Linked DNA regions of Methanosarcina thermophila TM-1. Each later gene encodes a partner of the first gene's protein in a complex. Links are inferred from orthologs where the notes say so. Each region holds a gene or a part of one and is shown in the gene's direction. Other genes may lie near its edges.

Region 1 (10,082 bases):
AGAAGATTGGGAAGAAGGGAATAGAAAATAGGGAATAAAACGGACTATAATAAGCCGTGAATAGAACCTGAGGTTAAACGGGAAAGTCGAAGAATTTAATAAAATTCTTAAACAAATACCGTATAAGTTTAAAGACTGGAAAAGGAAAAATATTAAATTGGAAACTGTATATGTGAAGGTTGAAATACACGTATTCCCCCTAAAAATAAATTTATTCTTTAATACCAGCCATTAAAATTACCCCGTAAAATGGAGGAAAACAGTAGCATGAGATCCATTGTGGAAGAAGCCCTTGCTCGATCTGCCCTGGAAGGACGTGGCGGGCAGAGAGAGTACCCAAATTTAGATTACTCTAACGTAGACTCAGATGTTGATGCTGAACTTGAAGAGATCCTCAGAAGCCTTAAAACAACCATCAAAGTGATAGGTTGCGGAGGCGGCGGTTCAAACAGCATCCAGCGTATGATGGGCGAAGGAATCCAGGGAGCTGAGCTTGTAGCTGTGAATACTGATGCCCAGCACCTTCTTCATATACGCTCCAGTAAAAAGATTCTCATCGGGAAAAAGAAAACCCGTGGACTTGGCGCCGGAAGTCTCCCCCAGATCGGAGAAGATGCAGCAATCGAGAGTATTGACGAGATTAACAAAGTTGTCGAAGGCTCTGACATGGTCTTTATCACCGCGGGACTTGGAGGAGGAACCGGTACAGGATCGGCACCCATAGTAGCTGAGGCTGCAAGAGACGCAGGAGCCCTTACGATTGCAGTTGTCACCCTGCCCTTCAGTGTGGAAGGTCATGTCCGCAGAACCAATGCAGAGGCAGGTCTTGAACGCCTGAGAGATGTCGCAGACACTGTAATAGTGGTTCCCAACGATAAGCTGATTGAAGTCGTTCCTAGACTCCCACTTCAGGCTGCCTTTAAAGTCTCAGACGAAGTTCTTATGAGAGCCGTGAAGGGCATAACCGAACTGATTACAAAGCCAGGACTTGTAAACCTCGACTTCGCCGATATCAGAACTGTTATGCAAAACGGAGGCGTTGCAATGATAGGGCTTGGGGAATCCGACGGAGAGAATAAAGCTGCTGAATCCGTACAGAAAGCCCTGCGCAGTCCGCTTCTTGATGTAGACATTTCAGGCGCGACTTCTGCCCTTGTTAATGTGATTGGAGGCCCTGACATGACTATTTCAGAAGCTGAGTGTGTGGTTCAGGAGGTTTACAGCCGGATAGATCCAAACGCCCGTCTTATCTGGGGAGCTCAGATCGACCCTGACCTTGAACAGACTGTACGTACAATGATCGTAGTTACAGGAGTCACATCTGCTCAGATTTATGGTCATGGGAGCAACAAGAGTATTACCTATAAATATGGAATTGATTTTGTAGAGTGATCGAACCAGAGCTAAAGGGACTTAAACCTTCGATTGGAGAAAAAATACTGTTTTCCTCTCTTTAAAAAAAGGGTCAGGAATAAAAAACCAATCGAAAACTATTTTTATGGTAAATACAGTATGATGCCGATACGATTCGGCATCAAAAAAGAAATATTTTTACTTACGCGATTGAGATCCGGGATGAAATTGAAAAACGGTTTCGAAATCTTTTGATATTTTAAATGCCGTGTCGGTGATATCTTCATATAATAGGAATTAATAATATAAACCGCCCGTTCCTTCCATATCTTAATCGGTAAACTCCGCGCATGTAAAAAAGTGAATCTCGAGAATAGAAAACACACAGGAAGAATTACAGGCAAAAATTTCAAGACAGATAAATAAAATAAGAAAACCTGGATGTGAATTGATGGTCGAATCCACGTTTGAACCGAATATAACTGTAGAAAGCGTTGGTCAGGCAATTCGGGCACACCTGAGAGTCCTGAAACTTACTAGAAAACCGTCCAGGGAAGAATTCTTGACCATTGCCAAAGTTGCAGGTATTGGCATTCTGGCTGTGGGAACAATCGGATTTATAGTATATGTATTGTTGACAATGTTGCCCCAGTGGGTGGCCCAATGAGTGAGGATTCCCAGATATTTGTAATCAAAACCACGGCAAACCAGGAAAGATCGGTTGCAACAGCTCTTGCCAGGGTTTCAAAAAAGGAGAAGCTGGATATAAGGGCAATTCTAGCTCCTGATGAGCTAAAAGGATATGTCCTGGTCGAAGCTCCTAAATCCGGGATCGTAGAACAGGCAATTCAGACTATTCCCCATGCACGGGCTCTTGTGAAAGGGAGTTCTTCAATTGCTGAAATCGAGCATTTCCTTAAACCCAAACCAACAGTGACAGGAATCAAAGAAGGGGCTATAATTGAGGTCACTTCAGGGCCCTTTAAAGGGGAGAAAGCCCGGGTTAAGAGGGTTGATGAAGGACATGAGGAAATTACTGTGGAACTGTTCGATGCTGTGGTTCCGATTCCCATAACGATTCGTGGCGACACTGTCAGAATCCTTAAAAAAGAGGAAGAGTGAAGCTGCAGCGAGATGGTAAATACCGAAAAATTCCAGCTTATTAATAAATAAAATCACCAGTACTCAGAGTGGATCGAAAAAGATCTACAAAGTTTATATTTATTAAAACCGGTGAGACTCAGATGACAAGTATTGTTGAAGCACTTGTCCCGGGAGGAAAAGCTAACCCTGGACCACCTTTAGGTCCGGCGCTTGGTCCACTCGGGGTCAACATAAAAGAAGTGGTCGAAAAGATCAATGAAAAAACCAGGGACTATGATGGAATGCAGGTTCCTGTTAAAGTAATAGTTGACGATAAAAGAAATTTCGAGATCGAAGTAGGCACTCCACCCACCGCATCCCTGATCATGAAAGAGCTAGGGATTCAGAAAGGGTCAGGAAATGCAGGAAGCGAGGTTGTTGGAAACCTCAGCATCTCGCAGGTTGCAAAGATTGCCCGCATGAAAAAGGAGGATGTACTTTCCTACGATCTCAAGTCAACAATGAAAGAGGTAATAGGTACCTGTGTCCCCATGGGCGTAACCGTAGAGGGAGTTAAGGCAAAAGATATCCAGAAGGAACTCGACCAGGGCAAGTTCGATGATTTGCTTGCCGGTGAGGAGTGGTAAGCCTTCCATCCCTTTACCATTTAATCCGGGAATTCATTACCACCAATAGTTTTAAATTGGATAGCACTAATAGCACAAGAATCTTGCACATCGTTGCAATAGATTAAAATAATAGTTATTAGCGGCTTACCGTTAAGAGTAACAGAACCCGGATTAATGGGAAGCCCTAAGACCAACCGTAGTAAGCCGAAGAGGCTGCTTGAACAAGCAAGTTCAGACACTGGACAAGCAAGTTCAAACACTACGGGGAGGAATAAGATGGTAGAAAAAACTATACTGGAAGCTGTCAAGAAAGTACTTGAAGAATCGCCAAAGCGCAATTTCTCTGAAAGTGTAGACCTGGCGATTAACTTAAAGAATCTTGACATGAACCAACCGAAGAATAGAGTCGATGAAGAAGTGATTCTTCCTCACGGGCTCGGAAAAGAACTGAAGATCGGCGTTTTTGCAAAAGGTGATGTGGGCCTGAAAGCAAAGGCTGCCGGTGCTGCGTATGTTATTTCTGATGTTGAGCTCGAGGAACTGGCGGCTGACAAAAACAGAGCCAGGGCTCTTGCAAACGAATGTGACCTTTTTATCGCAGAAACCCAGTTCATGCCAACTATTGGTAAGACGCTTGGTATTGTTCTCGGACCCAGAGGGAAAATGCCTATTCCGCTCTTGCCTAACAAGGATGTAGGCGAACTTATCCAGAGCAAGAAAAATGCGGTAAGGTTGAGGTCTAAAGACAAACTCACTTTCCATGTGCCTGTCGGCCGAAGGGATATGAGTCCTGAAGAGCTTGCCGAAAACATAGAAACTGTAGTGTCCAGGCTGGAGCGTGTCCTGGAGAAAGGCAGGTACAACTTGAGATCTGTCTTTGTCACGACAACTATGGGGAAATCCGAAAGGGTGGTGTAAATGGCAGAGGAGAAACATCACACGGAGCACATCCCGCAGTGGAAAAAGGATGAGGTAGAAAATATAAAGAATCTCATTCAGTCACATAAGGTATTCGGGATGGTCGGGATCGAGGGCATTCTTGCAACCAAGATCCAGAAAATTCGCCGTGACCTTAAAGACACTGCGGTGCTCAAAGTCTCAAGGAACACCCTTACAGAGCGGGCTTTAAACCAGCTCGGAGGAAACATTCCCGAGATGAATAAATATCTTGACAAGCAGACGGCTTTGGTATTTACCAACGAAAGTCCCTTCAAACTTTACAAAATACTTGAACAGACAAAAACCCCTTCTCCGATTAAAGGAGGCGCAATAGCTCCGGTGGATATTGTTGTTCAGAAGGGACCTACAAGTTTCCCACCTGGCCCCATTCTCGGAGAACTCCAGAGCGCAGGAATTCCAGCTTCAATTGAGGCAGGGAAAGTTGCAATAAAGGAAACAAAGGTTGTCTGTAAAGCAGGTGAGGTAGTCCCACAGAAGCTCGCAACCATGCTTTCAAAGCTGGAAATATACCCACTTATTGTAGGGCTTGACTTAAGAGCCGCTTATGACGGTGGGACAATTTACGAGCCGGAACTCCTTGCAATTGACGAAAGTCAGTACTTCTCTGACATTACCAGAGCAGCCCAGAACGCTTTCAATCTCTCTGTCAACACTGCGTACCCGACAAGCGCAACAATCGTCACCCTACTATCAAAAGCCTTTGCAGAATCAAAGAACCTTGGTGTCAATGCTGTTGTGTTTGATTCCGGAGTCATGGACGCTTTGCTGGCAAAAGCTCACGCCCAGATGACATCCGTTGCATCCAAAGCCGCAGACAAAGATGCAAATGCCGTGGATGATGAACTGAGGGAAGTTCTCGGAGCAGCAGCCGCAAGCGCAGCAGCAGCCGCAAGTGTAGCAGCAGCCGAGAAGAAAGAGGAAGAAGTAAAGGAAGAAGAGGAAGAAGAGGAAGAAGATACCTCTGAAGAAGATGGAATGGCCGGTCTCGGCGCCCTTTTCGGATAAAAAATTTGCTATAATTGAAATTTAGGTGATCAACAATGGAATACATATATGCAGCTCTCTTACTACACAACGCTGGTAAAGCAATTACTGAAGATGCAATCACTGCCGTTCTCCAGGCAGCAGGTATAGAAGTTAACGAAGCCAGAGTAAAGGCACTTGTCGCAGCCCTTGAAGGAGTGGACATCGAAGAAGCAATCTCAAAGGCAGCATTTGCAGCTCCCGCAGCCGCAGCAGCCCCTGCAGCAGCTGCAGCAGCTCCTGCAGCAGAAGAAGCTCCTGCAGCAGAAGAGGAAGAAGAGGAAGAAGATACCTCTGAAGAAGACGGAATGGCCGGTCTCGGCGCACTCTTCGGATAAATGCAATAAAACTTCAATACATACAGCTCGCCTCACGGCGAGCACTCTTTTTTTTCAATAGAAACTTTAACAGCGGTTTAATAACTTAGAATTAGCCGATTTTACTGTAGAATTCTTTATCTTTTCTTAAAATCGTCTTCATTTTCTAAATTATCCCCTTTTCAGGCATTTTATTGGTGCTTTGTGATGCCGATTATAGGATTATGTTTTTTTAGTTAGAGCAATAACATACAAAACTAGCTCTCCAAAAGGTTATTAATAGAAAAAATAATGAATAATAAGTAGTCTTTTGCAGAAAAATAAGAAAGAGATTTCTATGTCCCGATTTAATCCTATCCTCGCTATGAGAGCCCTCTGGCAGATCAGAGTAAGAAAGCGTCCCTTTGTCCTTTCCCACGGTGTAAATGCTCAGTGCAACATGCGCTGCAAATTCTGTGAATACTGGAAGAAAGCCGGGAAAGAGCCGACTAAAGAAGAGATTTTCAAGCTGTTAGATGATGCGAGGGATTTCGGGATAGGAGTTTATAATGCCTGGACTGTAGAACCTCTCCTGAGAAAGGATCTGCCCCAGATTATGGCATATGCCAAAAAAATCGGGATGATCACTTCCATGGTCACAAATGGAAAGCTGCTTTATGAGAGAGCGGAAGAGCTTGTGGATGTAGATTATCTTTCGGTTTCTGTGGATGGGGTAGAGAGTTATAAAGAAATCCGTCGAATGGACTTCGAAACTCTGTTGAAGGGCTTAAAAAAAGCTATTGAGGTTAGAAAACTCCAGAAAAAGAAGAATCCCATCCTGATGAACTGCGTACTTACAGGAAAAAACCTTGACGATGTCGAAACCCTTATTTTACTTGCAAAAAAGCTGAAAGTGAAGATATCCTTCGAGCCTGTCCATGAGTTTCCCGGAATCAGTAAGGAAGTATGGAACGACATCGGAATCCGTGACATGGAAAAGTTCCGCAGAACAGTTGACCGCATAATCGAGCTTAAGACGCAGGATTACCCGATCATAAATTCCAAAACCTACCTTAAAATGGTCAGGGATGGGAAAACGGACTACAAATGCCTTGCCAGCGGGATTATTATTAACGTCACATATGACGGCACTCTGGAGACCTGCCGTGTGCAAAACGAGCCTCTTGGAAACGTTATCTGGGACGGGCTTGAGAGCGTCTGGGAAAACTCCAAAGAACGCCGGAAGGAGATTGTCAAAAACTGCACAGGCTGCCTCTTTTTTGGATATACGGAAAATAGTTTGATGCAGAGTTTTAATCCCGAAGTTCTGATGCATTATGAGTGGATGTAACAGCAGAGTTCCACTTCCCGATTTTCGCTTCGCGAGCACGAAGCCCTTTTCACTCACTTCGTTTGCTCAAGAGAGCTGAACTAGGGGCAAAAGAAACTATTTTTTAACTTAGAGCGCTTAGCACCTCAGTTTCGGTGGCTTCTCACGCTTCGCCCTCAGGCTTCGCCATTTGGGATTAACCTCTACTTCAATTATTAACCTGAGAAGTAAGGTCGAAAGTGGTTACAGTTCCCTCAGGAGGCGGAAACCAAGATCTCTGTAGCGGCTGCCTTGGTCGTACCAGTAGCGGTGCGCTGACCGGCAAAGCCTGGGGTCGTAGTACCAGCTACCGCCCCGCAGGATACGGAAGGAGATATCTCCATCTTCCCAAGCACTGCCATCAGAAGGAGCTCCTTCGTAACTATTGTGCCATCTGTCCTGAACCCATTCCCAAACATTACCATGCATATCATAAAGACCCCAAGGATTAGGTTGTTTTTGACCAACAGGATGAGTTTTTTCCCTGGAGTTCTTATAATACCAGGCATAATCTCCGAGTTTTGACTCGTCATCACCAAAAGAATATCTTGAGGTAGTACCTGCACGGCAGGCATATTCCCATTCAGCTTCAGAAGGGAGACGGTACTTATCAGTGCCTTTTATTTCATTGAGTTTTTTGATAAACTTCTGAACATCATCCCAAGAAACAGATTCTACAGGTAGATCATCACCTTTGAAACTGGAAGGATTCATGCCCATAATTTTTTCCCACTGCTTCTGAGTAACCGGGTATTTACCAAGGTAAAATGAATTTTCGATTTTTACACTATGAACTGGCTTTTCATTATCATACTCATTGGACCCCATAATGAAATATCCCGCAGGGATCCGAATAAATTCGATTTCATCAAAAATAAAAGAAGGAAGCTCAGTACCTTTTTCCAGAGGTGCAACCACAGGTGAGATCTGCAACAGCTTGCTAAAGTCAAGGCCTGAAAGGGTAAAATCTTCTGGTTTTTTAAAAGGATCATTCCCTTGACAGCCGTATCTCAATAAATTGATCAACCTTTTATCTCTTGCCCACTTTTCCAGATTTTCATTATTATCTTCCGGAATTAACCCCGAGATTGATACATATTGTAATTGATCTAGAAGTTTACTATTAGAACCAAGAGCTGAAACCAGAGAAGGCCACTTTATGCTTATTGCCACGAATTTTGCTAATTTTTTACAGTTCCACATATTTCCGGGGTTGGTCCCCACATCATAACAAAAGAGGCCCGTTCTTTTCCCTATAGTTCTCTGAAAACGGAACTGATTTATAAACTGTTTTATCCGGCGAGGGTTATTATCCAGAGCAGGGGCAACCATTTCAAGAATCAGTTTTGAGGTTTCATAATCTTCCACACAATCCGTGTCATTCTGAATCTCCTGTTTATTTGATTCTGGTACAACAGTACTGGAGTCATTTATTACTGGCTTTTGTCCACTAGTTTCATTCTGTGAGGATTTGGTGTCACTCTCAAGAGATTCACGGGGGGCAGAATTATCCGATGAATCTCGTTTGTCCACAGCTTCTAGCTGCTTAGAGGAAGATTCTTTTTCATAGAAGGGGAAAAATTTTAAAAAATCAGTGCTTTTTGGACGAGGAACTCTAAAGGGGAGCTGGATGAATTTTTCAATGAATTCATACCCGTATTCAAGCCCATCGACATCTAAGAACCTGAAAACTTTTTCGTTTTTAGCTGCGAACCCTGCAGAGACAACTTTTCTATCCATTCCCAGGATAAAATAAACCTTTGGATCATCCGAGATCATCAGGTTAATTGCCTGCATTAGTTCTGCTGCCTTTGGGACTTCACAGCGGTCGAGATCGTCAATAAAAACATAGACTTTCGAATCTCCGACATAGGATTTGATTATTTTGTTAAAGTCGGAATGAAAGTGCTCTCTAAAAGATAGGCGTTCCTTGTAATTCGTATTTGATTCAAGCTTTTTTAGACCGAAAGGATCTCTAAACACATCTATAAACCACTTTTCGGCAGAAAAATAGCGCATGAGGCCCACAAGTGGAGTTAAGATCAATACAAGATTGGTTAAGTTTTCGATTAACTTATCACTTAACTTATCATCAATAAAGTCTGGTAAACGCATTCCAAGAGGATTCAAAATATAAGTAATAAACAAAAACGAAAATGAAAAAATAAGTACGAAAGAAAGAATGTTCCAGGAGAAATGAACAATAATTAAAAAATTACTTTTCAATTTAAGTTTGTATCTCAGATAAAACAATTTGAGCCTTGAATGTTGTAGACGTTTCCATGAAAGCTGCTTCGATAACTCATCCATGAAATTAAGTGCAAAAGAAGCCCATAACTCATCTTCCTTGTCATATTTCCAGGAATTGAACCATACAGTAAAATATTTGGTTTCTTTCTCAAGTTCATTTTTTTTGCTGATTTCCTTTCTTAACTGTTGCATGAAAGATGATTTACCACACCCCCACTGCCCCTCAATAGAAAGAGTAATCGGAGCTAAAGTTTCCTCAGAGGTAAGAAATTCTGCAATTGCCTCAACGTAAGGTTGAAATCCTAGTGAATCTTCTCCTGTTGGAGTGTCAATATGCACACAGTAAGATTCTGATCTCGACATATCGCCTACCAAAAGAATTAACTCCGTCTTTAATTCATTCATAACATATTTATACAGATCCTCTGAAATGGAATTTGAAGACTTTATTTTTTAAAGAAGCTCGATTCTTCTCAATTTTTTACTAACATGCATTATAAATATTTATTGAAATTATCAAATCATTAAAAAAGATTGAACAATATTTCCTATTTTTAATACAATTAGAAGAGATAATGCATTGAGATAAAAAATAATTTAACTCCGTTTATCCAGTATTCTTAGAGCTTCAGTTATAACCTACCTTACATTTAGGTCTGGACCATCCAGATTTATTTTAGAACACCCTTATTACCACCTGCTCTCCGCTCTTCAGCCCGAACTGACGCGCAGCACTTCCCTTGTTTACCGCAATTTCCAGGAAACCATGACTACCTATAAGGGCAAGGGGTTCTTCCTGCCCGACAAGACCGTAAGTCTGAACAAAGGATACCTTTCTGCCGTTTACTTCTATCTGTGAGCCGAAGGTGGAGAATTTTAAGATAACATCTGCCGGGATATTAGTGATTACATTCCCGAAACTGTCTGCAAAAATAACCTCCCCGACAAGAAAGGGTCCGTCAATCCCGAAATTTTCGAAATTAAGGTTCACAAAGTCCGATATTTCGGGCCCGACGGCATCGATAGGTGTACCTTTTGAGAGGTAGGCTCCAACTGGTGCAAAAATATCCCTTCCGTGGAAAGTTGCAGAAATTCCGGATTTAAGCATGAGTTCGGGAT
Region 2 (9,816 bases), 520 kb from region 1 along the record:
GATATCACATTTGTAAACTTGTCTAAGCTCTTGCTGATCCATAAGTCGAAAAGTAGAACTGGTATTTTTTCAATTGAGATTCCATTACTCAAAGTTTTTATCGAAGAGATATCAATTCGGTCTTTTTAATTTATTTGATTATATCTTCCCTGAAGTTGATTCTTCTTTTTCAATTATCTTCTCGCCTGCAAAGGCTTTATATATTAGATATACCCTTAAAGGCAAAGTACGTCCAAGATGGAAATTTCAGGCATTTATTGTTTGAAATTATCTAATCAGATCAATGTGATGCTTAATGCTTCTTCCCGAAAGTGTTCGGGAAATAGGATTTTCTGCCGTGCTTTACGGGAGATTTCCTGCATTGAAGATAAATCCAGTGAGAAAAGTCGGATCAACATGAGTGTCAAAGGGCCAATGCTTTGAAACGCCCGCTTTTAGGGTCGAACCGACGCCTAAAATCGCACGAAACTGTTCAGGTTTTCGATGAGTCGCGGTTGCAGTCACTGAACACTGAAGTTTCAAATCAGGGAGCTGAATTCAAAATCAGGTTACCGAATACTGAAGTTTCAAATCAGGCTACGAATGTTTCAAATCAAGGCCAGATGCCTGGATTTGGGTCTGCCAGGATCGAAAAATCGATCCTTTAAGAGTATGCTCCTGCTAGACAAGCTGGGAAGAGGATCGGATATTGTAGATGCCTGAAGGAATGTAGGGTACCGGGAGCTATAAAGCTCTGGTCTGCTCGAGGCGTAAACTGCCAGGCAGGTCTAAAAGACGTCCCTCCTCACCTGGTAGCGTTCGGGGAATCCAGTGCATTTTTCTTTTGACACTCATATTGAGCCGACCGGAGGGACTGGTATTTCAATTGAAATTTACGGAGTAGAAATATGGCAAGCATACACCGACCAAAACGAGGTTCCCTCGCATTCAGCCCGCGCAAAAGGGCAAAGAGCCACATTCCACGGTTCAGAGCCTGGCCGGAAGCTACAGGTGAACCAAGGCTACAGAGTTTTGCAGGGTACAAGGTGGGCATGACCCACGTGATCATGATTGATGACACAAAGAACAGCCTTACCCAGGGTATGGAAATATCCGTACCTGTAACTGTCATTGAAACTCCTGCAATAAGGGTCGCAGCCATCCGGGCATATGCAGAAGACAGCACCGGAGAAAAGGCAGTCGCTGAGGCATGGGCAGCAGACCTTGACCCTGAACTCAAGCGCAGGATCCCTGTACCAGCAGCTGGAAACATGGCTGAAAATCTTGAGAAAATTGAAAAAATGATCGAAGAAGGCAAGATAAGCGATATCAGAGCAATTACTTACACCCTGCCAAAGAACATTACCGGGGTTCCCAAAAAGAAGCCTGACATTATGGAATCCGGAATCAGTGCCAGAGATCTCAAAACCAAATTCGAGTACGCAAAGTCAATCCTCGGCACTCTTGTAAGCGTTACTGACGTTTTCAAAGCCGGAACACTTGTAGATACAGCTGCTATCACCACCGGTAAAGGTACTCAGGGTCCTGTCAAACGCTGGGGCATTCAGCTTATGAAAAGCAAGCACTCCAGACAGGGCAGCCTCAGGCAGGTTGGTACCCTTGGTCCATGGCATCCTGCCCGGGTCTCGTGGAGAGTTCCTCAGATGGGTCAGATGGGGTACCACCAGAGAACCGAGTTCAACAAGCGTATTCTCAAGATCGGATCAGATGGGGAAGAAGTTACTCCTGAAGGCGGTTTCATAAATTACGGTATTGTCCGTGGAGACTATGTGCTCATTAAAGGCAGTGTACCCGGACCATCAAAGAGGCTTATCAGACTCAGAGACCCAATCAGGGCAAAGAAAGCCGACCTTGGCGAACCGAACATACTTCACATAAGCAGGGAATCCAAGCAGGGGTGAACAAGATGGCTACAGCAAAAACATTAGACCTTACAGGAAAGGTTATCAGGGAAATCGAGCTGCCTGATGTGTTTGATGTGGACTACCGCCCTGATCTGATCAAAAAGGCAGTGCTTGCGGCACAGGCAAACAGGCTTCAGCCCTACGGTCCCCGTCTCTATGCAGGAATGGACACTTCTGCAAGATCCTGGGGTTCAGGACGTGGAGTTGCCCAGGTACCAAGGCTTGTAAACAGCAGCAGAGCTGCAAGAGTTCCGCAAGCAAGAGGTGGAAGAAGAGCCCACCCACCAAAGCCTGAGGCTGACAGGAGTGAGAAAATCAATATCAAGGAACGCCGCTATGCAATCCGCTCTGCAATCGCAGCAACCAGAGACCCAACCCTCGTAAGCCTTAGAGGTCACATCTTTGATGCCGAGCTTCCGATCGTTGCAGAAAACGCTTTCGAAGACCTTGAAAAGACAAAGCAGGTAATAGAATTCCTGCAGGCTATCGGAGTCTATGACGATGTGCTCAGGGCAAAATACGGAAAGCATATCCGTGCAGGTCGTGGAAAACTCAGAGGCAGGAAATACAAGAATAAAAAGAGTATCCTTATTGTTGCAGGGGAAGATGCCCCTATCCTGAAGGCTGCAAGAAACCTTGCAGGAGTAGACGTTACAACTGTGGACTCACTGAATGCCGAGCTGCTCGCACCTGGTACACATGCAGGGCGCCTTACTATCTGGACAGAATCCGCAATTAAGAAACTGGAAGGTGCATTCCAATGAGTTCAATTTTCTATCCTTTTGTTACTGAAAAAGCGATGATGCTGCTTGATCAAAACAAGCTTCAGTTTATCGTGGATCCCAGGTCAAACAAAAAGCAGATCGCAGAAGACGTTGAGAAACTGTACGGATTCAAAGTAAAATCCGTGCGGACGATGACTACCATGAAGGGTACGAAAAAAGCAATCCTGACATTCGAAGATCCCGAATCGGCACACGAGATTGCAACCCGGATAGGACTTATGTGAGGTGTGAGGTATGGGTAAAAGATTAATATCACAGAACAGGGGCAGAGGCACTCCAACCTACAGAGCTCCTTCTCACAAATACAAGGCAGAACTGAAGCATCCCCGTGTTGATGAAAACACATCGATCCAGGGGAAAGTCATTGATATCGAGCATGACCCTGCTCGCTCAGCTCCGATTGCAAAAGTTCGCTTTGAAAATGGAGAAGAGCTTCTCATGCTGGCTCCCGAAGGGATAGCATTAGGGGACACAATAAAGTGTGGAGACGATGCCGAGATTAAGCCTGGAAACATAGTTCCTATCGGGAATGTGCCTGAAGGTTTCTTTATCTGCAATATCGAGTCAAAGCCAAATGATGGCGGTAAATTCGTACGCTCGTCAGGAGTATACGCAACTGTCGTGACTCATGAGCCTAACAGGACTGCAGTGGCAATGCCCTCAGGTACCATTAAATGGCTTAATCCAAAGTGCAGAGCAGTTGTTGGTATTGTTGCAGGCGGTGGCAGGGTTGATAGACCATGGCTTAAAGCTGGAAAGAAATACCATAAACTGAAAACAAGAGCTGCAAAGTATCCCAGGGTTTCAGGTATTGCCATGAACCCGCGCGACCACCCGTTCGGTGGAGGTGCCTGGAAGCACCCGGGCAAGCCCATAACGGTTAGCAGAAATGCTCCGCCCGGAAGAAAGGTCGGACTGATTGCAGCCAGAAGAACCGGAATGAAGCGCTGATGAGGGGTATTCGTTATGGCTAAAAAATCATCATCAAAATTACCAAAGAGAAAGGGTGAATATACTTACCGCGGGAAAACCATCTCAGAACTTCAGGAAATGAGTCTTGAAGAGTTTGCAGAACTCCTGCCCTCAAGAGAACGCAGGAGCATCAAACGCGGGTTCACGGAAGGACAGAAAAAAGTCCTGCACAAGTTCAAGGAAGGAAAGAAGATCAGAACTCATCACAGAGACATGATTGTCCTTCCGGAAATGATTGGACAGACTATTGAAATCCACAATGGGAAAACCTTCGTAAGTGTGGATCTCCAGCCTGAGATGATCGGGCACCGCTTTGGGGAATTCGCACCCACAAGATCAAGAGTTGTACACGGTAGTGCCGGTGTGGGAGCAACCCGTTCAAGCAAGTTCGTGCCGCTGAAATGAGGTGAGAGGGAATGGCAAGAATTGATTATTCAGTTAAGGCAGACCCTGAGACCACCTCTAAGGCTATGGGTTCTGAACTACATATTTCGCCTAAAAAGTCCCGTGAAATCTGCTGCAAAATTAAGGGCATGAAAGTCCCCGAAGCAAGAAAGTTTTTAGAAGATGTAATTGCTTTAAAACAGGCTGTACCCTTCAAGAGGCACCATGATGGAGCAGGACACAGAAAAGGTCCGATGGCTGCAGGCAGGTACCCTGTCAATGCTTCCAAAGAGATCCTCAAGGTTCTGAAGAATGCAGAAAGCAATGCCGAATATAAGGGTCTTGAGCCCGCAAACATGGTCATATCCCACGCTGCTATCCAGCGCGGAAGGACAATTCGCGGGTTCATGCCAAGGGCAAGAGGAAGAGCCACTCCTAAAGACACAGAAACTGTAAATATCGAGATGATTCTTTCCGAGGTGCGCTGAATGGCAATAGAGAGAAAATTCGTCAATGATGGGTACGTTAAAGCCTCCATGAACGAGTACTTCGCAGAGCAGCTGAGCAGAGCTGGATACGGCGGTATGGAGCTTAACAGGACCCCAATGGGCACCCAGATCATTATTTACTCCGAAAAGCCTGGAATGGTAATCGGGAAAGCCGGGAAGGTCATCAGAAAGCTTACCAGGGATGTAGCAACTAAGTATAACCTCGAAAATCCACAGATTGACGCTCAGGAAGTCAAAAAACCTGAACTTAACGCTCAGATGATGGCATCCAGGCTTGCAGCTTCAATTGAGAGAGGCTGGTACTTCAGAAAAGCCGGGCACAACACCTTAAGAGCGATCATGAATGCAGGTGCACTCGGCTGTGAGGTTGTTATCTCTGGAAAACTTACAGGTGCCAGGTCAAGAGTTGAAAAATTCGTTGATGGGTACATAAAACACTCCGGAAATCCCGTAGAACATGTTGTTGATGAAGGGTTTGCAGTAGCGATCAAAAAGCTCGGAACCCTTGGCTGTAAAGTCAGAATCATTCAGCCGGGCGTTGTCCTGCCTGACTCCTACAGAGTTAAGGAAACAGGTGAACTTGTTGAACCGGTTGAAAAGCCTGCCGAAAAGCCGGTTGAGGAACCTGCTGAAGCCCCTAAGAAGGAAGGCGCGGCAAAACCCCGTCCTGCAGCTGCACCTGCAGAATCTGTAGAGGAAGCTGAAGTCGCAGAGCCTGAAGAAGCCGAGGAAGAACCTCAGGCTGAGACCGCAGAAGAGGAAGAGGTTGAGGTTATTCAGGTCGAAGGTTCTGAAGAACTCCGAAGGCAGGTCAATGGAGTCTGGCAGCACAAGCACGAAGGTTATGATTACTGGCACCCAATGGCACGGGTTCACAAGGAGGCAAAGGAATAATGGCAATCCTCAGAACCAGCGAAATCCGGGCTATGACACCCGAGGAACGGGCTGATGAACTTGAGAATCTGAAAAATGAACTGGTCAGGGAACGCGCCCTTACCTCCGCAGGCGGAGCTCCTGAGAACCCGGGACGGATCGGAGAAATCAGGAGAACAATTGCCCGGATAAAGACAATTCAGCATGAATTAAATGAAATCTAAAGTGGAAATTCTACCTTCGACCCTTATCTACCATGAACTGATAGGGCTCGAGGTTCTGGTGATTCATTCCACTAATCCAGCATTGATAGGAATCCGCGGCAGGGTAATTGACGAGACAAAAAATATGTTAATAATAGAAAACTCGAAGTCGCGGGAACTGAAGATTCCAAAGGCGGGTTCGGAATTTGTCTTCCGGATCCCTGCCGAGCTCTCAGAAAAAGGCCGCAGATCCGATACATTTGTTAAAATTCAGGGAAACCTGCTGCTCTCACAACCCGAAAATCGGATCAAGAACATTAAAAAGTTACGCAAATGGGGCTAAACTCATGGCAAGAGATATTGGATTAAACATACCGGCGCCATCAGAAGAATGTGATGATTCATACTGTCCCTTCCACGGCACACTCCCAGTAAGGGGTCAAATACTTGTGGGCACCGTGGTCAGCAATAAGATGGACAATACAGTAGTTATTGAAAGGCAATACATGAAAATGGTGCCAAAATATCAGAGATACGAGAAGAGACGCTCGAAGCTTCACGCACACAACCCGCCTTGCATTTCAGCAAAAGTCGGGGATATCGTTACGATTGCGGAATGCAGGCCTATAAGCAAAACCAAGTCCTTTGTGGTAGTTAAAGCGGAGGTGCCAAAATGAAAGGTATACGTTCTAACATCCCAAGGGCTCTTAATGCAGGTGCCAATGTTCCTTGTGTAGACAACACTGGAGCCAAGGTAGTTGAGATCATCTCTGTCAAGAAGTACAGAGGAGTCAAGAACAGAATGCCTTGCGCAGGAATCGGGGATATGTGTGTCGTCTCGGTGAAGAAAGGCACCCCTGAAATGAGGAAGCAGATTGTCTACGCAGTAGTGGTTCGCCAGAAAAAGGAATTCCGCCGTCCGGATGGGCTGCGTGTATCCTTTGAGGACAATGCCATGGTAATCACAGACGAAGAAGGGGTTCCTAAAGGCACGGACATAAAAGGTCCTATCGCAAGAGAAGTAGCTGAGAGATACCCAAAGATTGGAACCACGGCATCTATTATTATCTGAGGTGGCGAGCATGGTATCCAAACAGCCAAGGAAGCAGAGAAAAGCAAGATATAACGCACCTCTGCATATCAGACAGAAATTCATGGGTGCAAGGCTCAGTGAATCGCTCTCCAAGGAATACGGCACAAGAAGCGCCCCAGTCATCGCGGGAGATACCGTGAAGGTCATGCGTGGAGACTTTAAGGGTACTGAAGGAAAGGTTCAGAGTGTTTCTCTTAAGGACGGCACTATTACTGTGGACGGGGTTATTTCCACCAAGGTGGATGGCACCGAAGTCCCAAGACCTATCTACCCCTCCAATGTTATGATCATAAAACTGGAAATGAAGGACGGGCGCAGAGCATCAAGCATTAAGAAGTGAGCCAGGTGATTTTTTGTGACACACCAGAAAAGATTAGCAATTCCAAAAAGCTGGAAGGTCGGGAAAAAAGGTTATAAGTGGGTCTCCACCACCCGCCCGGGGCCTCACAGCAAGGCACGCAGTCTTCCGCTAGGAATCATTATTCGCGACATTCTCAAGCTCGTAGATAACAGTAGAGAAGGTAAGAGAATTCTTTCGGAAGGTAAAGTTCTTGTGGACGGCATTCCCAGGAAAGACCTCAGGTTCCCTGTAGGGCTTTTTGATGTAATTTCGCTCCCGCTCATAAATGAAACATACAGAGTGCTCCAGGATGAAAAGGGGCGTCTTACCCTTTACAAACTGAGCGAGACAAACGTTAACAAGCTGTGCAGGATTAACAACAAGACTATCCTCAAAGGAGGAAAGGTGCAGCTTAACCTGAATGATGGGGCCAATATTCTTGGCTCTAACGAATATAGCACAAAGGATTCTCTGATTCTTTCCGTGCCTGACAAGAAGATAATAAAGCACCTTAAGTTCAAGGTCGGCAACCTGGCAATGGTGGTAGGCGGACAGCACTCCGGAGAAATCGGAACAATTAAAGAAATCAAGGAAGTTAAGAGTTCTAGGCACAATACAGTCGCGATTTCCGGGGAAACCGATTTCGAGACTATTGAAGATTACGTGTTTGTAATTGGTGAAGACAAACCTGAGATCAGGCTCGGTGGTGAGGCAATTGAGTAATCCTATGCGCGCTCCAACTGTTGAAAAGGTTATTGTCCACATGGGTGTTGGAGAAAGTGGGCAGCGTCTTGTAAATGCCGAGGAGATCCTCAGGACTATCACAGGACAGGAAGTTGTCAGGTGCTTTGCCAAAAAGACTCTTCCGGCTTTCTCGATTAAAAAGAAAGAACCCATTGGCTGCAAGGTGACCCTGAGAGGCCAGAAAGCCCAGGAATTCCTTGAGACAGCTCTGGGCATAGTTGGCAAAACTCTGGTCAGGTCCCAGTTTGATTCCCTTGGAAACGTCTCTTTCGGAATTGAAGAACACACGGATTTTCCGGGCATGAAATATGACCCGAATATCGGGGTTTTCGGAATGGATGTAACAGTTGTTATCAAACGCCCCGGAGAAAGAATCTGCAAGAGAAGGATCGCAAAAAAGAAGATCCCGACAAACCACAGGGTTACAGTTGAGGATGCAGTTGCTTTCCTTAGCGAGAACTATGGCGTGGAGGTCATGTAAATGGCAGATACTATAGACAAGTCCGGAAGAGGAGTAAATGTATGCAAGCGCTGCGGAAGAAAGCAGGGTCTTGTCCGTAAATACGATATCTACCTCTGCAGGCACTGTTTCAGGGAGATCGCCCACCAGATGGGTTTTGAGAAATATTCGTAAGGTGATTCAAATGGTATTACTTGATCCTCTTGCAAATGCCCTTTCTGTAATTAAAAACGCCGAAGATGTCGGGAAGAGCGCCTGTGTCATCAGGCCTGCTTCCAAAACTATCGGCAATGTACTGAAGGTTATGCAAGATCTCGGATACATTGGAGAATTCGAGTTTATCGATGACGGAAAAGCCGGAATCTACAATGTTACCCTTGTGGGAAGAATCAACAAATGCGGTGCAATCAAGCCGCGGTATTCTGTGGGAACTGGCAGTTTTGAACGCTGGGAAAAGCAGTTCCTGCCGGCAAAGAACTTTGGCGCCCTTATAGTTACCACTTCAAGCGGGGTTATGTCCCAGTACGAAGCCCGTGAGAAGAAGATTGGTGGGCAGCTTCTTGCTTATGTGTACTGAGCTGGAGGAAACAGGAAATGGTTAAGGAAATTGCAAGAACAATAGAGATTCCTGAAGGAATTTCCGTCTCTTTCTCTCAGGATGTGCTTACAGTGAAGGGTCCCCTGGGAACTGTCGAAAGAAAGCTCTGGTACCCAGGGGTCAAGATCGACGTCAGAGAGGGCGAAGTAGTGGTGGATGCAGTATCCTCCAGGAAAGAACAGAAAGCAATGGTAGGCACCTTTACTTCCCACATCAAAAACATGATCAAAGGCGTAAATGAAGGATTTGAGTGCAAAATGTCTATTGTGTACTCTCACTTCCCCATGCAAGTAAAAGTTGATGGTAAGTCCTTCATAATCGGAAACTTCCTTGGAGAAAAGAAGCCGAGAGTTGCAAAAATCCTTGGCGAAACAAAGGTTAAGGTATCCGGAAACGAGGTAACTATCACCGGAATAAACAAGGAAGACGTCGGGCAGACTGCCGCAAACATTGAACAGAAGACGAAGATCAGGAGATTCGACCCGAGGGTTTTCCAGGATGGAATCTACATCGTGCAGAAACCCTGAGGTGGTTGTGATGGCAGAAGAATTCAAATCAGAAGGTACTCTTGATATGGACTCTGAATCCAGGCGTTTATTCAATGTGAGAAAGGTTCTGAAGGGAAAGAAACCCCAGTTTAAAAGAGCAGCCTGTCACAAATTCAAAAGACTTGATAGCAACTGGAGGCGTCCAAGAGGTACTCAAGGCAAACAGCGCAGAAAATATGTATCTAAAGGTGCGCTCGCCCAGGTAGGATATGGAAGCCCGGTTGCAGTAAAAGGTCTGCATCCGTCCGGGTATTCGGATGTGCTTATTTCCAGTGTTGATGAACTTGAGCTTATTGATCCTTCTTATGAGGCTATCAGGATAGCTTCTACAGTAGGCGCAAGAAAAAAAGCTATTATTATAGCAAAAGCCGAAGAACTCGGAATCAAGATATTGAACCCTGGA

The links.
Region 2: MSTHT_RS08400 (region 1) and MSTHT_RS06120 share a complex: the UniProt entries of both Methanocaldococcus jannaschii proteins name them as parts of the 50S ribosomal subunit. The link is inferred for Methanosarcina thermophila TM-1 from one-to-one orthologs.

What each region holds. Positions count from the first base shown.
Region 1 is NZ_CP009501.1:1,930,803-1,940,884, forward strand. Bases 3,054-6,006 are described here. They hold MSTHT_RS08400 (50S ribosomal protein L10), read left to right. Parts: upstream 3,054-3,983; coding sequence 3,984-5,030; downstream 5,031-6,006. Other genes in these bases: MSTHT_RS08390 (50S ribosomal protein L11), read left to right, coding at 3,054-3,083; MSTHT_RS08395 (50S ribosomal protein L1), read left to right, coding at 3,342-3,983; rpl12p (50S ribosomal protein P1), read left to right, coding at 5,066-5,386; MSTHT_RS08410 (radical SAM protein), read left to right, coding at 5,703-6,006. Outside these bases: cell division protein FtsZ, read left to right, coding at 268-1,392; MSTHT_RS08380 (protein translocase SEC61 complex subunit gamma), read left to right, coding at 1,805-2,020; MSTHT_RS08385 (transcription elongation factor Spt5), read left to right, coding at 2,017-2,475; more of MSTHT_RS08390, read left to right, coding at 2,598-3,053; more of MSTHT_RS08410, read left to right, coding at 6,007-6,695; MSTHT_RS15425 (SUMF1/EgtB/PvdO family nonheme iron enzyme), read right to left, coding at 6,918-9,338; MSTHT_RS08420 (SAM hydrolase/SAM-dependent halogenase family protein), read right to left, coding at 9,640-10,082. UniProt on the Methanocaldococcus jannaschii protein: Forms part of the ribosomal stalk, playing a central role in the interaction of the ribosome with GTP-bound translation factors.
Region 2 is NZ_CP009501.1:1,409,963-1,419,778, reverse strand. The notes cover bases 3,119-5,805. They hold MSTHT_RS06120 (50S ribosomal protein L22), read left to right. Parts: upstream 3,119-4,077; coding sequence 4,078-4,533; downstream 4,534-5,805. Other genes in these bases: rnp1 (ribonuclease P protein component 1), read left to right, coding at 5,641-5,805; rpmC (50S ribosomal protein L29), read left to right, coding at 5,448-5,651; MSTHT_RS06115 (30S ribosomal protein S3), read left to right, coding at 4,534-5,448; MSTHT_RS06125 (30S ribosomal protein S19), read left to right, coding at 3,656-4,066; MSTHT_RS06130 (50S ribosomal protein L2), read left to right, coding at 3,119-3,640. Outside these bases: rpl3p (50S ribosomal protein L3), read left to right, coding at 888-1,901; rpl4p (50S ribosomal protein L4), read left to right, coding at 1,907-2,668; MSTHT_RS06135 (50S ribosomal protein L23), read left to right, coding at 2,665-2,913; more of MSTHT_RS06130, read left to right, coding at 2,924-3,118; more of rnp1, read left to right, coding at 5,806-5,973; MSTHT_RS06100 (30S ribosomal protein S17), read left to right, coding at 5,978-6,307; rpl14p (50S ribosomal protein L14), read left to right, coding at 6,304-6,702; rplX (50S ribosomal protein L24), read left to right, coding at 6,713-7,063; MSTHT_RS06085 (30S ribosomal protein S4e), read left to right, coding at 7,079-7,786; MSTHT_RS06080 (50S ribosomal protein L5), read left to right, coding at 7,791-8,288; MSTHT_RS06075 (30S ribosomal protein S14), read left to right, coding at 8,289-8,441; MSTHT_RS06070 (30S ribosomal protein S8), read left to right, coding at 8,452-8,844; MSTHT_RS06065 (50S ribosomal protein L6), read left to right, coding at 8,862-9,392; MSTHT_RS06060 (50S ribosomal protein L32e), read left to right, coding at 9,403-9,816. UniProt on the Methanocaldococcus jannaschii protein: This protein binds specifically to 23S rRNA. It makes multiple contacts with different domains of the 23S rRNA in the assembled 50S subunit and ribosome.